3 regions of the Streptomyces sp. NBC_00057 genome follow, and region 1 is predicted to be linked to each of the others. Evidence: predicted binding sites of a transcription regulator. Region 1 holds the regulator's gene; each other region holds the start of a gene.
What was found. Region 1 encodes HrcA, which represses chaperone genes, less so after heat shock. Its sites were predicted from a motif close to TTNGCACTCNGNNNNNCNGAGTGCNAA; they were not measured.

Region 1 (5,414 bases):
GTCCGGGTGCCGCGGTGCGGCCGTGGGTGCGTGACCTTTCGTGATCATGAACGTGGCTCGGAGGTCCTCGGCGGCGAGTGACAATGGGCGGTATGCCTTCCGTACTGCCCGATGGTGAACCCGTACCCGACGACGGGGCGCTGCCCCGCCATGCCCTGGAAGGCGCCGCCGACCGGCCGCTCGGCTTCTACCTGCATGTGCCCTACTGCGCGACCCGCTGCGGGTACTGCGACTTCAACACCTACACCGCCACCGAACTGCGCGGTTCCGGCGGTGCGCTGGCCTCCCGGGACAACTACGCAGCCCATCTGATCGGCGAGGTCCGCCAGGCCCGCAAGGTCCTCGGTGACGATCCGCGTCCGGTCCGTACGGTCTTCGTCGGCGGCGGCACGCCGACCCTGCTGGCCGCCGGAGACCTGGTACGGATGCTGGGGGCGATCCGCGACGAGTTCGGGCTCGCGGACGATGCCGAGATCACCACCGAGGCCAACCCGGAATCCGTCGATCCGGCGTATCTGGCCGAGCTGCGGGAGGGCGGCTTCAACCGGATCTCGTTCGGGATGCAGAGCGCGCGGCAGCATGTGCTGAAGATCCTGGACCGCACGCATACGCCGGGGCGGCCCGAGGCGTGTGTCGCCGAGGCGCGGGAGGCGGGCTTCGAGCACGTCAACCTCGATCTGATCTACGGGACGCCCGGGGAGTCCGACGACGACTGGCGGGCCTCGCTGGACGCGGCGATCGGTGCGGGGCCGGACCATGTGTCCGCGTACGCGCTGATCGTCGAGGAGGGGACACAGCTGGCCCGGCGGATCCGGCGCGGCGAGATCCCGATGACCGATGACGACGCCCATGCGGACCGGTATCTGATCGCGGACGAGGCGATGGCCGCGGCGGGCTTCTCCTGGTACGAGGTGTCGAACTGGGCCCGCACGCCCGAGGGCCGGTGCCTGCACAACGAGCTGTACTGGCGCGGAGCCGACTGGTGGGGCGCCGGCCCCGGGGCGCACAGCCATGTCGGCGGGGTGCGCTGGTGGAACGTGAAGCATCCGGGGGCGTACGCGCAGGCTCTGGCCGAGGGACGGTCGCCGGGGGCCGGGCGCGAGATCCTCTCCGCGGAGGACCGGCGGGTCGAGCGGATCCTGCTGGAGCTGCGGCTCGCGGACGGGTGTCCGTTGTCGCTGCTGGCACCGGCGGGGCTGGCCGCGGCGGGGCGGGCGGTGGAGGACGGGCTGCTGGAGCCGGTGCCGTATGGGGAGGGGCGGGCGGTGCTTACGTTGCGGGGGCGGTTGCTGGCGGATGCGGTGGTGCGGGATCTGGTGGACTGAGGGGGCGGGTGCGGGGCCGGGTGGGGTGCGGGTGCGCCTGCGGCGGGCCTGTTCCCCTGCCCGCTCCTTCCCGTATCCGGGGGCTCCGCCCCCGGATCCCCCGCTCCCCGAACGCCGGAGGGGCCGGCAGTCCGGCGGAGGGGCTACTGAGGCGGCGCCGTCACGAAGTCGATCAGGTGCTCCACGGAGCCCAGCAGTGCCGGTTCCAGATCCCGGTACGAGCGCACCGTGGACAGGATTCGCTGCCAGGCCGCGCCCGTGTTCTCCGGCCAGTCCAGCGCGCGGCACACGCCCGTCTTCCAGTCCTGGCCGCGTGGGACCACCGGCCAGGCGGCGATGCCCACGGACGACGGCTTCACCGCCTCCCACACGTCGATGTAGGGGTGGCCGACCACCAGCACGTTCGCGTCCGAGACCTGGGAGGCGATCCGGGACTCCTTGGAGCCCGGGACCAGGTGGTCGACCAGAACGCCCAGCCTGGCGTCCGGGCCGGGGGAGAACTCGCGCACGATGGCCGGGAGGTCGTCGATGCCCTCGAGGTATTCGACGACCACGCCCTCGATCCGCAGGTCGTCGCCCCAGACCCGCTCGACCAGCTCCGCGTCGTGGCGGCCCTCCACATAGATCCGGCCCGCCCGCGCGACCCGGGCACGCGCCCCGGGGACCGCGACCGAACCCGAGGCCGTACGCGTGGGGCGTACGGGACCGGCCGCCGACGGGCGAACGAGCGTGACCACCCGGCCCTCCAGCAGGAAGCCGCGCGGCTCCATCGGGAACACCCGGTGCTTGCCGAAGCGGTCCTCCAGGGTCACCGTCGGGCCCTGGGCCGTCTTCTCGCAGCGGATCACCGCACCACAGAATCCCGTGGAGACCTCCTCCACGACCAGATCGGGATCGGCGGACACCTCGGGAACGGGGGCGGACTTCTTCCACGGCGGGGTCAGGTCCGGCTGGTAGCTGCGCATCGGATGACGATAGGACGACAACACGTCACGACATGCCTCAGGGGGCACCTCCCATGCCTTTAAAGGCCATGGGGGAGGACGGCCAGTCGGTCACGCTGGTCCCTGACGAACGCCGCGTCCACCACCGCTCCGTGCCCCGGAACGTACACTGCGTCCTCGCCGCCCAGCGTCAGCAGCCGGTCCAGCGCGGCCGGCCAGCGGGACGGGACGGCGTCCCGTCCCGCCTGCGGTTCGCCGGACTCCTCGACCAGGTCGCCGCAGAGCACCACCGCGGGGGAGCCGGGGACGAGCACCGCCAGATCGTGGCCGCTGTGGGCGGGGCCCACATTCGCCAGCAGCACCTGACGGCCGCCGCCCAGATCGAGCGTCCACTCGTCGTGCACCTCATGGTGCGGTGCCACCAGCGCATCGGCGGCCTCCGCCGCATCGCGTTCGGACAGTCCGTGGCGCACTGCGGAGGCGCGCAGATCGTCCGCCCCGAGCTTCATCAGCCGGGCCATGCCCACCGCTCCGTACACCTGGGTGCCGGAGAATGCGGCGGTGCCCAGTACATGGTCGAAATGGGGGTGGCTGAGTGCGATATGCGTCACCCTCCGGCCGAGCAGGGCCTGTGCCTGAGCCCGTATTTCCGCACCTTCGCGGAGTGTTGATCCGGTGTCGTAGAGCAGCGCTCCATCCGCTCCGACCACCAGTGCGACTGTCGCATCCCACCCGGGGAGGCGGCGTCGGCCCACTCCGTGACCGAGTCGCTCCCAGCCGAACTCTTCCCAAGAGACGTTCATACCGCGACGCTATCGGCAACGACCTGCGCAGTCTCGCGGTAGCGTGACCGGTCGCCCTTGCTAGGCCCCCACTCGGCCGCCGTACACTGGCCGGGGGATTGCTGGCACTCGCGAGGACAGAGTGCCAGGGGGATTCCTGGGAATGAAGCAGGAACGGCCCGAGAACCACCGAGGAAACACAGCTGGAGGTGTGCGCGATGCTCAGCGAACGCAGACTCGAAGTGCTGCGCGCCATCGTCCAGGACTATGTCGGCACCGAGGAGCCCGTGGGCTCCAAGGCGCTCACGGAGCGGCACAAGCTGGGGGTCTCCCCGGCCACCGTCCGCAACGACATGGCGGTGCTGGAGGACGAGGGCTTCATTGCCCAGCCCCACACCAGCGCGGGACGCATCCCGACGGACAAGGGCTACCGGCTCTTCGTCGACAAGCTCGCGGGCGTCAAGCCCCTCTCGTCGCCGGAGCGTCGTGCCATTCACAATTTCCTCGACGGCGCGGTCGACCTCGACGATGTCGTGGGCCGCACCGTACGGCTGCTCGCGCAGCTGACCCGGCAGGTCGCCATCGTGCAGTACCCTTCGCTGACCCGGTCGACGGTTCGGCATGTGGAGCTGCTGTCACTGGCAGCCGCCCGGCTGATGCTCGTGCTGATCACGGACACCGGCCGGGTCGAGCAGCGCATGATCGACTGCCCTGCTCCGTTCGGTGAGACCTCTCTCGCCGATCTGCGGGCCCGGCTCAACAGCCGGGTCGTCGGACGCCGTTTCGCGGATGTCCCGCAGCTGGTGCAGGATCTGCCGGAATCCTTCGAGAGCGAGGACCGGGGAACCGTGTCCACCGTGCTCTCCACCCTGCTCGAAACCCTCGTCGAGGAGACGGAGGAGCGGCTGATGATCGGCGGCACCTCCAACCTCACCCGCTTCGGGCATGACTTCCCTGTGATGATCCGGCCGGTGCTGGAGGCATTGGAGGAGCAGGTCGTGCTGCTGAAGCTGCTCGGCGAGGCCAAGGACTCGGGCATGACCGTACGGATCGGGCACGAGAACGCCCACGAGGGGCTCAACTCCACGTCCGTCGTCGCGGTCGGCTACGGTTCGGGCGACGAGGCAGTCGCCAAACTCGGCGTGGTCGGACCGACCCGCATGGACTACCCCGGAACGATGGGAGCGGTACGCGCAGTGGCACGTTACGTCGGACAGATCCTGGCGGAGTCGTAAGTGGCCACGGACTACTACGCCGTACTCGGCGTGCGCCGCGACGCATCTCAGGACGAGATCAAGAAGGCATTCCGTCGGCTCGCTCGTGAGCTGCATCCGGATGTGAACCCCGATCCGAAGACCCAGGAGCGGTTCAAGGAGATCAACGCCGCCTACGAGGTGCTGTCGGACCCGCAGAAGAAGCAGGTCTACGACCTCGGCGGTGACCCGCTGTCCGCCTCCGGCGGCGGTGGCGCGGGCGGATTCGGACAGGGTGGCTTCGGCAACTTCTCCGACATCATGGACGCGTTCTTCGGTACGGCGTCGCAGCGCGGACCCCGTTCGCGCACCCGGCGCGGCCAGGACGCGATGATCCGGCTGGAGATCGATCTCGCCGAGGCGGCGTTCGGCACCACCAAGGACATCCAGGTCGACACGGCCGTCGTCTGTACGACCTGCAGCGGCGAGGGCGCCGCACCCGGCACCTCCGCCCAGACCTGTGACATGTGCCGCGGCCGCGGCGAGGTCTCCCAGGTCACCCGGTCGTTCCTCGGCCAGGTCATGACCTCGCGGCCCTGCCCGCAGTGCCAGGGCTTCGGCACGGTCGTGCCGACCCCGTGCCCGGAGTGCGCCGGCGACGGCCGCATCCGTTCGCGGCGCACGCTCACCGTGAAGATCCCCGCCGGTGTCGACAACGGCACCCGCATCCAGCTCGCGGGCGAGGGCGAGGTCGGCCCCGGCGGCGGACCGGCCGGCGATCTGTACGTGGAGATCCATGAGCTGCCGCACTCGGTGTTCCAGCGCCGCGGCGACGATCTGCACTGCACGGTCACCATCCCCATGACGGCGGGCGCGCTCGGCACCAAGGTGCCGTTGGAGACGCTCGACGGCCTGGAGGAGGTCGACATCCGGCCCGGCACCCAGTCCGGCCAGTCGGTCCCGCTGCACGGCCGCGGCATCACACATCTGCGGGGCGGGGGGCGCGGCGATCTGATCGTGCACGTCGAGGTGTTGACCCCGACGAAGCTGGATCCGGAGCAGGAACGACTGCTGCGGGATCTGGCGAAGGTGCGCGGCGAGGAGCGGCCCACCGGCCAGTTCCAGCCCGGGCAGCAGGGGCTGTTCTCCCGGCTGAAGGACGCCTTCAAC
Region 2 (5,414 bases), 820 kb from region 1:
CGTGGCCAACTTCCGCCGGGCCCCCACCGCCCTGCCCAGGATGATCGCCACCTATCCGGGATTCCAGAAATTCCTCGGCGCCCGCTCCCACGCCCGCTGGGCCGCCCACCAACTGATCTTCTGGGGCTGCATCCTCGCCTCCCTGATCACCTTCCCGCTGACCTGGGGCTGGTTCACCTTCACCTCCGCCTCCGCCTCCGCCTCCGCCTCCGCCTCCGCCTCCGCCTCCGCCTCCGGCTCCGCCTCCGCCTCCGCCTCCGGCTCCGCCTCCGCCTCCGGCTCCGCCTCCGCCTCCGCCTCCGGCTCCGCCTCCGCCTCCGCCTCCGCCTCCGGCTCCGCCTCCGCCTCCGCCTCCGGCTCCGCCTCCGCCTCCGCCTCCGGCTCCGCCTCCGCCTCCGCCTCCGGCTCCGCCTCCGGCTCGGGCCCCGGCTACGAGATGCGCATCTGGGGCTTCAAGATCATCGGCTTCGATTCCCTGGACATCCTGGGCTGGCTGATGTTCCACGGCCTGGACATCGCCGCCGTGCTCGTCATCCCCAGCGCCTCGTACTTCCTCTGGCGGCGGATGAAGGACCGCGGCGCCATCACCGGCCAGCGCTTCGCCTATGACATGGTGCCGCTGATCGCCCGGTCGCCGTTCGGTTCGACGACGGCACCCTCGTCGGCTACTCCGCGATCTGTACCCATCTCGCCTGCGCCGTGCTCTGGCGCAAGGACCGCGGCCCCGAGGGCGAGCTGTACTGCCCCTGCCACGAGGGCATCTTCGACGCCGGCACCGGCGAGGTCACTGCCGGGCCACTGCCCCGTGCCCTGCCCAAGGTGGTGCTCACCGAGCAGACCGACGGCAGCATCTGGGCGGTCGGCACGACCCGCTCGGGCGAGAGCATCGAGCACGGCCTGTGGCTCGACCCGAAGGATCGCTGACCACGGCCGTACCCTTGACATATGAGCACCGCCCCCGCCCCCGGCCCGCGCGATTCGAAGACGACCCAGCCGGAACAGACGAAACCCAAACCGGCTCTGATCTTCGACGATCCGCTGGACCAGCAGTCCGCGGACGATACGGACCGGGGGTGGGGCGAGCGGGCCCCGGCCGGCGGCAGCGCCGCCGATCTGGCGCGCTTTCTCGACGAGAAGCCGCCCCACCACATCTGAGCCCCCGCTCCGTGGTGGTCCGACGACGCTGCCTGCCGGTCTTCCTGCCGCGCGTCCCGCTACTGGTCGTGACCTCGGCCGGGGTCCTGCCCGAGGGGCCCGGCGCCCGGGCCGCCGCGCTGTGAGACGAGGGCGTCTCGGATCTCCTTCAGCACCTCCAGCTCGCTGACCTCCAGCGTCTCCTGCACGCCCTCCTTCGCGGCCTGCATGGCCGCCCGCCTGGCAAGGTACTTGGCCATGGGCAGCACCATCAGGAAGTAGACGACGGCCGCCGTGATCACAAAGCTGAGAGTGGCGCTGAGCACCGAGCCCCACAGGGTCCGGATGCCCTCGGTCGTCTCGCCCGTCTTCGGGTCCGTGACGCAGGGCCCCTTGAGGCAGGAGCTGTAGCTTTCCAGGTCCTTGGTGCCGAACGCACCGACCAGGGCGCTGATGACGCCCTTGACGACAGCGTTCACTATCTGTGTGAACGCGGCGCCGATGACGACGGCGATCGCCAGGTCGATCACGTTGCCGCGCAGCAGGAAGGCTTTGAACCCTTCCAGCAGACTGACCTTCTTCTTCTCGCTCACGGGTGAGCGTTTCTTCACATGTGCCGTAGGCGGAGCAAACTTCTCCGCAACTTACGGCAGTAAGCGATGGAACCTCCCGATCTGCGCCTTTGGTCAGGTGACGTGACAGTTCATCAGTACGAATCAGCACAGGGTCACCGCCAGCCTGGCCGAGATACCCGCACCGGCCAGCGATGTGGCCGTGCCCCGGGGGACTGACAGCACGATCAGCGCACCGTCCTCCGCGGGGCCTTCGGTCGAGGGCTGCGGTACATCTGCCACCCGCGCGCCCTTCGCCAGCACCCGGGCATCGGCTCCGGCCCCTTCGGCGGCGATCACGTCGACGCGGTCCCCCGGCCGTAACAGCCGCACCGTCCCCGCATCCGCGATCCGGACCGGCGCGGACACCAAGGGGACCGGCCGCCGCGCCCGCTCCGGCGCCGACCCGGCCGTACCCCCCGCCCCTGCCCCATGCGCCGCGTCGCCGCCCGCGCCGCTCCCGCCCAGACCCGTCGCGGCCAGCGCGGCAGCCGTCAGGGCCAGCCCGGCGGCCAGCGCGTGGCGCTGCCGCCACAGAGCCCGCCGCAGCCGGTGCCCACCGCCTCCGCGTACCCGCAACGGTTCGAACGCGGGCACACCACAGGGCGGGGGAGCCGACGCCGGAGGTCCTGGAGCCATGGCCGGAGCGGATCGTTCAGAGGGCACACACGGGGACGACGGGGACGACTGGGACGACGTGAACGACTGGGACGACGCGAACATGGCCAACACCACCTGCCGTGAGGAGTTTCGGACGAACACCCCTCACGATCCACCTGCCACGAGTTTCCCGCCGAAGCCTGTGGACGGCCCCGGCGTTGTGGAAAAGCCCGTCACCCACCCACGCCGCAACCGTCACCCACCCCGCTAAGGAAGCTCGATCCCCGTCTCGAGCCCGTCCAGCGCATGCGAGCACGGGCAGTCGCGGTCCGTCTCCGCAGGCAGCGCGGCCACCACGTCGAAGAGCACCGCGCGCAGCCGGTCCACGTTGGCCGCGAACACCTTCAGTACCTCCCCGTGCGAGACGCCCTCCCCGGCCTCCGCGCCCGCGTCGAGGTCCGTCACCAGCGTCATCGTTGTGTAGCAGAGGCCCAGTTCGCGGGCGAGGACCGCCTCCGGGTGCCCGGTCATCCCGACCACCGACCAGCCCATAGCCGCATGCCAGCGCGATTCAGCCCGGGTCGAGAAGCGCGGCCCCTCGACCACCACCAGCGTCCCCCCGTCCACCGGCTCCCAGCTCTTCGCGCGAGCCGCCGCCAGCGCGGCCCTGCGCCCATCGGGGCAGTACGGATCGGCGAAGCCCAGATGCAGGACGTTCGGCTCCGCGCCATCGGCCCGGATCTCCCCGTCGTAGTACGTCTGCGTCCGGGCCTTGGTGCGGTCCACCAACTGGTCGGGCACGAGCAGGGTGCCCGGCCCGTACTCCGGACGCAGGCCGCCCACCGCGCACGGGCCGAGCACCTGGCGTACGCCGACGGAGCGCAGCGCCCACAGGTTGGCCCGGTAGTTGATGCGGTGCGGCGGCAGATGGTGGCCGCGTCCATGGCGGGGCAGGAAGGCGACCCGGCGGCCGCCGACCTTGCCGAGGAACAGGGAGTCGCTCGGCTGTCCGTACGGGGTGTCCACACGCACCTCCGTGACGTCCTCCAGGAAGGAGTACAAGCCCGAGCCGCCGATGACACCGATCTCTGCGTTCGCCATGCGATCACACTAGCGGCGCGGGAAAACGCCGAGGACCCCGCCGAACGGATCGGTGGGGTCCTCGGGGAAGTGCGGTTCGGCTCAGGCGGCCGACGTGCCACTCGTCGAGGACGACGAGGAGGACGAGGAAGAAGAAGACGCAGCGGACGAGGAGGAAGCGGACGACTTCGTGTCCGAACCCGACCCCGTCGACGACGAATCGGACGAAGCGGAACCGGACGCCTTCGCCGAGGCCGGCGTGCTGCTCGACGAGGAGCCACGGCTGTCGTTCCGGTAGAAACCGGAACCCTTGAAGACAATGCCGACCGCCGAGAACACCTTCTTCAGGCGTCCTTCGCAGCTCGGGCACACGGTCAGGGCATCATCGGTGAACTTCTGCACCGCCTCGAGGCCCTCGCCACATTCGGTGCACTGGTACTGATAGGTCGGCACTTGTCTTCCTCCTGGCACTCTCACTCGATGAGTGCTAACAGTCGTCAATGGTAGCTGCTACGGGCCGCTGTTTGCAGTAATGCCTGTCACCTGCCCGGAGGGCAGCGGTCAGGGCTTGGCCGTCATGAGGGCCGCCGGCCTGAGTGAAAAGCTGCCACATTATGTGGCGGAGGAGTCACAGTGACGTATTCCGCTGATGCTGATGCGAGCGCATGAATCGTCACTCTCCGGCCGCGACAGGATCGCGGTGAACCGCGCCGCGTGCGGCCGTGATGGTCGCGCGGGCCGGTGTCAGTCTCGAGCGCAGTGCCACCAGGGTGACCAGCGCCAGCACAGTCCCCACCAGCGGCACCACAAAACCGGTGCTCGCGCCGTGGGCGTCGGCGAGCCGCCCGGCGACCGTCACCGCGGCCGCCTGGCCGAGGGCGACCGAGCTCGTCAGCCAGGTGAACGCCTCGGTCCGTGCGGACCCCGGCACCAGCGCCTCGACCAGCGTGTAGCCGCTGATCAAGGCCGGGGCGATGGAGAGTCCGACCAGCAGTCCGAGCCCGGCCAGCAGGGGCACGGAGTGCACGGCCCACAGTCCGGACGCGGTCAGGGTCAGGGCCGCGTATCCGACGATCAGACGCCGCCGCGGCCCGCTCTTCCAGGCGACGGCGCCGCAGGCGATCCCGGCCAGCATGTTGCCGGCCGCGAAGACCCCGTACAACAGACCGTTCGCCCCGGGCCGGCCGATCTCCTCGGCGAAGGCGGTCAGCGAGACCTGCATGCCGCCGAAGACTGCGCCGATGCCCAGGAAGGCCACCGCGAGCACCCGCACACCCGGTACGGACAGAGCGGACGCATGTTGCTGGGAGGTGCCGGACTCGGTGCTGCGCACCGTGGGCTGCGTGCGGCGCTGTGCGGCGAAGAGCAGTCCGCCGACCAGGGTCAGCCCGGCCTCCGTGATCAGGCCGGCCGCCGGGTGCACTCCCGTGCACAGTGCGGTGGTGAGCACCGGGCCGATGACGAAGGTGAACTCGTCCGTCACCGATTCGAAGGCGGCCGCGGTGGACATCAGCGGTGAGGCCTTGCGGCCCGGTGCCGCGCCCAGTACGGCCGCCCAGCGGGCCCGTACCATCGGCCCGATCTGCGGAACGGACGCACCGGTCGGCACGGCCGCCGCGAACAGGGCCCACAGGGGCGCGTCCGCCAGCGCCAGCGCCGTCAGCGCCGATACGGACGCCGCGTGCACCAGGACACCGGGCAGCAGCACGGCGCGCTGGCCGAAACGGTCGGCGAGCTTGCCGGTCTGCGGTGCGAACAGGGCCATGGAGACACCGGTCACGGCGGCGACGGAGCCCGCGCTGCCGTAAGAGCCGGTGGTGTGCTGAACCAGTAGCACGATGCCGATCGTCAGCATCGCGAAGGGCTGCCGTGCGGCGAAGCCCGGCAGGAGAAACGTCCACGCACCAGGGGTGCGCAGCAACTGCCCGTAACCGGGGCGGTCGGAGACCGTGGACGCCACGGTCCATGCCTTTCTGCCGCCTGGTGGCC
Region 3 (5,414 bases), 2.1 Mb from region 1:
CGAATCGGCCCAAAGGGGAACGACCCATGTCCGAACCGACCCACGAGCAAATCGTCTCGGAGCTCCACAGCAAGCCCCCCATCACTCTCGCCCCCGGCCCCCGCCTGGACGCCGAAAAGCACGGCGCCCTCCCGCTGCCGCCCAGCACCGTGTGGGGCCTGCCGGGCGGCACCGCCTGGGTCTACTACGGCGAGGGCCACTCGGGTCTCACGCGGCCCGTGATCTTCGCCGACGGATTCAACACAGGGCCGAGCAGCCTGGACTTCTCCTGGGAAATCATGGAGTTCGGCGACTACGCGCTCATCAGCGAACTGCGCCGCCGGGGACACGACGTCATCATTCTCGGCTTCCATGAGCGCAGTGCATCGATTCTGGACAACTCCCGGACCGCGCAGGCCGCGATCCTGCACGCCATCGCGGAGCGGCAGGGCGACGCGCCGCTGGCCGTCGGCGGGTTCAGCATGGGCGGGCTCGTCACCCGGCACGCGCTGGCCAAGATGGAGAGCCAGGGCATCGACCACCAGACCTCTCTCTACTTCTCGTACGACAGCCCGCACCGCGGCGCCTGGATCCCGATCGCCCTGCAGGCGTTCGCGCACTACATCAAGGATCTCGACAGCCGGTTCTCCGACCAGATCAACAGCCCGGCCGCACGTCAGCTGCTGTGGCAGCACATCGAGAAGTGGGACGGGACGCCGGACCAGAGCGACGAGCGCGCCACGTTCCTGGCGGAGATGGAGGCCACCGGCCAATGGCCGCGCCGGCCGCGGCTGATCGGTGTCGCCAACGGCGTGGCCGACGGCACCGGCACCGACGTGCAGGCCGGCGAACTGGCCCTGGAGGGCAAGGGCCTGTCGGTCGTGGGCACCAAGCTCTACGCCCAGGCCCCGGGCGACAACGAACTCGTCGCGAAGCTGCGGGTGGTGACGCTGAAGACCAACCAGGTGCATACGTCCGGACTCCCGTCGATCGACGGCGCACCCGGCGGCTCGCTGGAAGGGTTCGGCATCCTCGCCGACGGGCTCAACGCCCTCAACCCCCTCCTCGGGTTCAAGACCGACGTACGTATCCGCTCGCACTGCTTCGTGCCCGCTGTCAGCGCGGTCGACGTCGGCGATCTGGACACGGACGAGGAGCTGTACAAGGACATCTCCGCACTCCCGCCGAATGCCAGTGCGCTCGACGAGTTCAAGCTCGCGTCCCACAACGAGGGGCACACCCTCGTGACGGAGGAGCTCTGCACCTGGCTCCTCGACCGGCTTCCGTAGTTCCGCGGCCCCTTGGTTCCGCAGTCCCGTCGTGCGGGGTATCACGCGCCCACGGTGCTCCGGCGGGCATCGTGGGCGCGTCCACCGCCCCGCCCCGTACGGAAACGACATCGACCCCCGGGACCTGCTGGTCCCGGGGGTCGATGCGGCAAAGCTGTACAGGAACTACCGATCCGTCAGGATCAGAAGTCCATGTCACCGCCCGGCATGCCGCCCGGAGCGGCCGCAGAGGCCTTCTCCGGCTTGTCGGCGATGACGGCCTCGGTGGTGAGGAACAGCGCGGCGATGGACGCGGCGTTCTGCAGGGCGGAGCGCGTGACCTTCGCCGGGTCGAGAATGCCCTCGGCGATCATGTCGACGTACTCGCCGGTCGCGGCGTTCAGACCGTGACCGATCGGCAGGTTGCGCACCTTCTCGACGACGACGCCACCCTCGAGACCACCGTTGACGGCGATCTGCTTGAGCGGGGCCTCCAGCGCCAGCTTGACGGCGTTGGCGCCGGTCGCCTCGTCACCCGAGAGGTCCAGCTTCTCGAAGACGGCCGAGGCCTGGAGCAGAGCCACGCCACCACCGGCGACGATGCCCTCCTCGACGGCGGCCTTGGCGTTGCGCACCGCGTCCTCGATGCGGTGCTTGCGCTCCTTGAGCTCGACCTCGGTCGCGGCACCGGCCTTGATGACGGCCACGCCGCCGGCCAGCTTCGCGAGGCGCTCCTGGAGCTTCTCGCGGTCGTAGTCCGAGTCGGAGTTCTCGATCTCGGCACGGATCTGGTTGACGCGACCCTGAACCTGGTCGCTGTCACCGGCACCGTCGACGATCGTGGTCTCGTCCTTGGTGATGACGACCTTGCGGGCGCGGCCGAGCAGGTCGAGACCGGCGTTCTCCAGCTTGAGGCCGACCTCCTCGGAGATGACGGTGCCACCGGTGAGGATGGCGATGTCGCCGAGCATGGCCTTGCGGCGGTCACCGAAGCCCGGGGCCTTGACGGCGACGGACTTGAAGGTGCCACGGATCTTGTTGACGACCAGGGTCGACAGGGCCTCGCCCTCGACGTCCTCGGCGATGATCAGCAGCGGCTTGCCGGACTGCATGACCTTCTCCAGCAGCGGAAGGAGGTCCTTCACGTTGCTGACCTTGGAGTTCACGATCAGGATGTACGGGTCGTCGAGGGACGACTCCATGCGCTCCATGTCGGTGGCGAAGTACGCCGAGATGTAGCCCTTGTCGAAGCGCATACCCTCGGTGAGCTCCAGCTCCAGACCGAAGGTCTGGGACTCCTCGACGGTGATGACGCCTTCCTTGCCGACCTTGTCCATGGCCTCGGCGATGAGCTCGCCGATCTGGGTGTCGGCGGCGGAGATGGAGGCGGTCGAAGCGATCTGCTCCTTGGTCTCCACGTCCTTGGCCTGCTCCAGGAGGGCGGCGGAGACGGCCTCGACGGCCTTCTCGATGCCCCGCTTGAGGGCCATCGGGTTGGCACCCGCGGCGACATTGCGAAGGCCCTCACGGACGAGAGCCTGGGCGAGAACGGTGGCGGTGGTCGTACCGTCGCCGGCGACGTCGTCCGTCTTCTTGGCGACCTCCTTGACCAGCTCCGCACCGATCTTCTCGTACGGGTCCTCCAGCTCGATCTCCTTGGCGATGGAAACACCATCGTTGGTGATCGTGGGGGCGCCCCACTTCTTCTCAAGGACGACGTTGCGACCCTTGGGGCCAAGGGTGACCTTGACGGCGTCGGCGAGCTGGTTCATGCCGCGCTCGAGACCGCGCCGGGCCTCCTCGTCGAACGCGATGATCTTGGCCATGTGAAGTGGTCCTCCCGGACAGGGGTGGATTTCTCCGGACCGAGTGGCGCCCGCGACGGACGGCCTGCGTGACCGGTGGTTCCTTGCCCCACCGGACCTGCGGGCCTCACCGGCCCGGTCCAAATTCTGTCACTCTCACCTGGAGAGTGCTAACGCCAATGATTAGCACTCGACCCCCTGGAGTGCAAGCGTCTCCCTCGGGATGTGGACAACGACAGCCACTCCCGGGTGGCTGCGGACGCGGACGCGCGGAGGGCCCGTACCCCTGGGGTACAGGCCCTCCGTGCGTGAGTAGTGTCGTTGGCCGACCGCGTCGAGCTCAGCCGACGGCGAGCTTGACCATGTCCGCCTGCGGCCCCTTCTGGCCCTGCGAGATCTCGAATTCAACTCGCTGACCCTCTTCGAGGGTGCGGTACCCGTCCATCTGGATCGCGCTGTAGTGGACGAAAACATCCGCACCACCGTCGACCGCGATGAAGCCGTACCCCTTCTCCGCGTTGAACCACTTGACGGTGCCCTGAGCCATGCCTAACTCCCCTATTACTGGCCCTTGCACAGGACCGCACTTCGCGGACCCGGGTCAGAACCCACCCCCCGACAGGAGAGGGTGCGTGCGCCGGAACGCGTCGACCGCGGCCGAATGTATCTGCCCAACTGCCCTCTGCAACAGGTCAATCGGACGAGAATTCTGGGCAGCGCCGAACGCCCGAACATGAGGGATTCATGAGATTCCAGGGCAAGTCGGGCCGGGCAAAGGTGACTTATGGCGCAAGGAGATCGAACACTTTGGCTGCTTCTTGTCGCGGCCGGGCGCATTCTCATATGCGGGCGGCACGGGCAGCTGGGGGGACTTCCCACACTGTACCGCGCTCAACCATACAGAATTGCCCCCTCCGCTTCTCTCGCAGAGGGGGCAATTCCGATAACGCCGTGAAGTCGGACGGACGGTCAGCAGCCGCCTGCGACTGCCGGGATGATCGAGATACCCGCGCCGTCCGGCGTCGCCGCCTCCAGGCCGCCCTCGAAGCGCACGTCGTCGTCGTTGACGTACACGTTCACGAAGCGGCGCAGCTTGCCCTGGTCGTCCAGGACGCGGGCGGCGATGCCGGGGTGGTTCTGCTCCAGGGACTCGATGACCTGGGAGAGGGTCGAGCCCTCGGCCGGGACCTCGGCCCGGCCGCCCGTGTAGGTGCGGAGGATGGTGGGGATGCGGACCTTGACGCTCATGAGGGGTGCCTTTCTTCGGTCTCGGGTGGTCAGCTGGTGGCGAGGCCGGCGGCGCGGAACGCGTCCAGGCTCGGGCGGATCGTCGCGGTCGCCTGCGAGGTGGCGGCCACCGCGTCCAGGGTCTTGAGGCCGTCACCTGTGTTGAGGACGACGGTGGTCAGCGTCGGGTCGAGCAGACCGGCCTCGATGAGCTTCTTCGTCACGCCGACCGTCACCCCGCCCGCCGTCTCCGCGAAGATGCCCTCGGTGCGCGCCAGCAGCTTGATCGCGTCGACGACCTGCTCGTCGTCGACGTCCTCGACCGCGCCGCCGGTGCGGCGGGCGATGTCCAGGACGTACGGGCCGTCGGCCGGGTTGCCGATCGCCAGGGACTTGGCGATGGTGTTCGGCTTCTGGGGCCGCACGACGTCGTGACCGGCCTTGAAGGCGGTGGAGACCGGGGAGCAGCCTTCGGCCTGGGCGCCGAAGATCTTGTACGGCTTGTCCTCGACGAGACCGAGCTTGATCAGCTCCTGCAGACCCTTGTCGATCTTCGTGAGCTGCGATCCGGACGCGATCGGGATGACGATCTGGTCGGGCAGCTGCCAGCCGAGCTGCTCGCAGATCTCGTACGCCAGGGTCTTGGAGCCCTCGCCGTAGTACGGGCGCAGGTTGACGTTGACGAAGCCCCAGCCCTCGCCGAGCGGGTCGCCGATGAGTTCCGAGCAGAAGCGGTTGACGTCGTCGTAGTTGCCCTCGATGCCGACCAGCTCACCGCCGTACACCGCGGCCATGACGACCTTGCCCTGCTCCAGGTCGTGCGGGATGAACACGCAGGAGCGGAAGCCGGCGCGGGCGGCGGCGGCGCCCACCGCACCGGCGAGGTTGCCGGTGGAGGAGCAGGAGAGGGTGGTGAAACCGAAGGCGCGGGCGGCCTCGACGGCAATGGCGACGACGCGGTCCTTGAAGGAGTGCGTCGGGTTGCCGGAGTCGTCCTTGACGTACAGGCCGCCGGTGACGCCCAGCTCGCGGGCGAGGTTGTCGGCCTTGACCAGCTTGGTGAAACCGGGGTTGATGTTGGGCTTGTCCGCGACATCGGCGGGGACCGGCAGCAGCGGCGCGTAACGCCAGATGT

Region 2: a site for HrcA is predicted at 3,890-3,916, ahead of OG953_RS25485 (FmdB family zinc ribbon protein). Genes of this name have one in related genera too.
Region 3: a site for HrcA is predicted at 3,236-3,262, ahead of groL (chaperonin GroEL). Genes of this name have one in related genera too.

What each region holds. Positions count from the first base shown of each region.
Region 1 is NZ_CP108256.1:6,225,467-6,230,880, forward strand. Features, by position in the region: gene hemW (radical SAM family heme chaperone HemW) at 84-1,325, shown strand; gene OG953_RS29230 (DUF3097 domain-containing protein) at 1,469-2,290, opposite strand; gene OG953_RS29235 (MBL fold metallo-hydrolase) at 2,350-3,072, opposite strand; gene hrcA (heat-inducible transcriptional repressor HrcA) at 3,270-4,286, shown strand; gene dnaJ (molecular chaperone DnaJ) at 4,287-5,414, shown strand, end outside.
Region 2 is NZ_CP108256.1:5,401,440-5,406,853, forward strand. Features, by position in the region: partial or broken gene OG953_RS25455 (hypothetical protein) at 1-628, shown strand, start outside; gene OG953_RS25460 (Rieske (2Fe-2S) protein) at 676-924, shown strand; gene OG953_RS25465 (hypothetical protein) at 946-1,155, shown strand; gene OG953_RS25470 (MscL family protein) at 1,215-1,727, opposite strand; gene OG953_RS25475 (hypothetical protein) at 1,851-2,384, opposite strand; gene OG953_RS25480 (S-methyl-5'-thioadenosine phosphorylase) at 2,613-3,446, opposite strand; gene OG953_RS25485 (FmdB family zinc ribbon protein) at 3,528-3,878, opposite strand; gene OG953_RS25490 (MFS transporter) at 4,099-5,385, opposite strand.
Region 3 is NZ_CP108256.1:4,141,485-4,146,898, forward strand. Features, by position in the region: gene OG953_RS19340 (esterase/lipase family protein) at 27-1,268, shown strand; gene groL (chaperonin GroEL) at 1,451-3,073, opposite strand; gene OG953_RS19350 (cold-shock protein) at 3,393-3,599, opposite strand; gene OG953_RS19355 (MoaD/ThiS family protein) at 4,022-4,300, opposite strand; gene thrC (threonine synthase) at 4,330-5,414, opposite strand, start outside.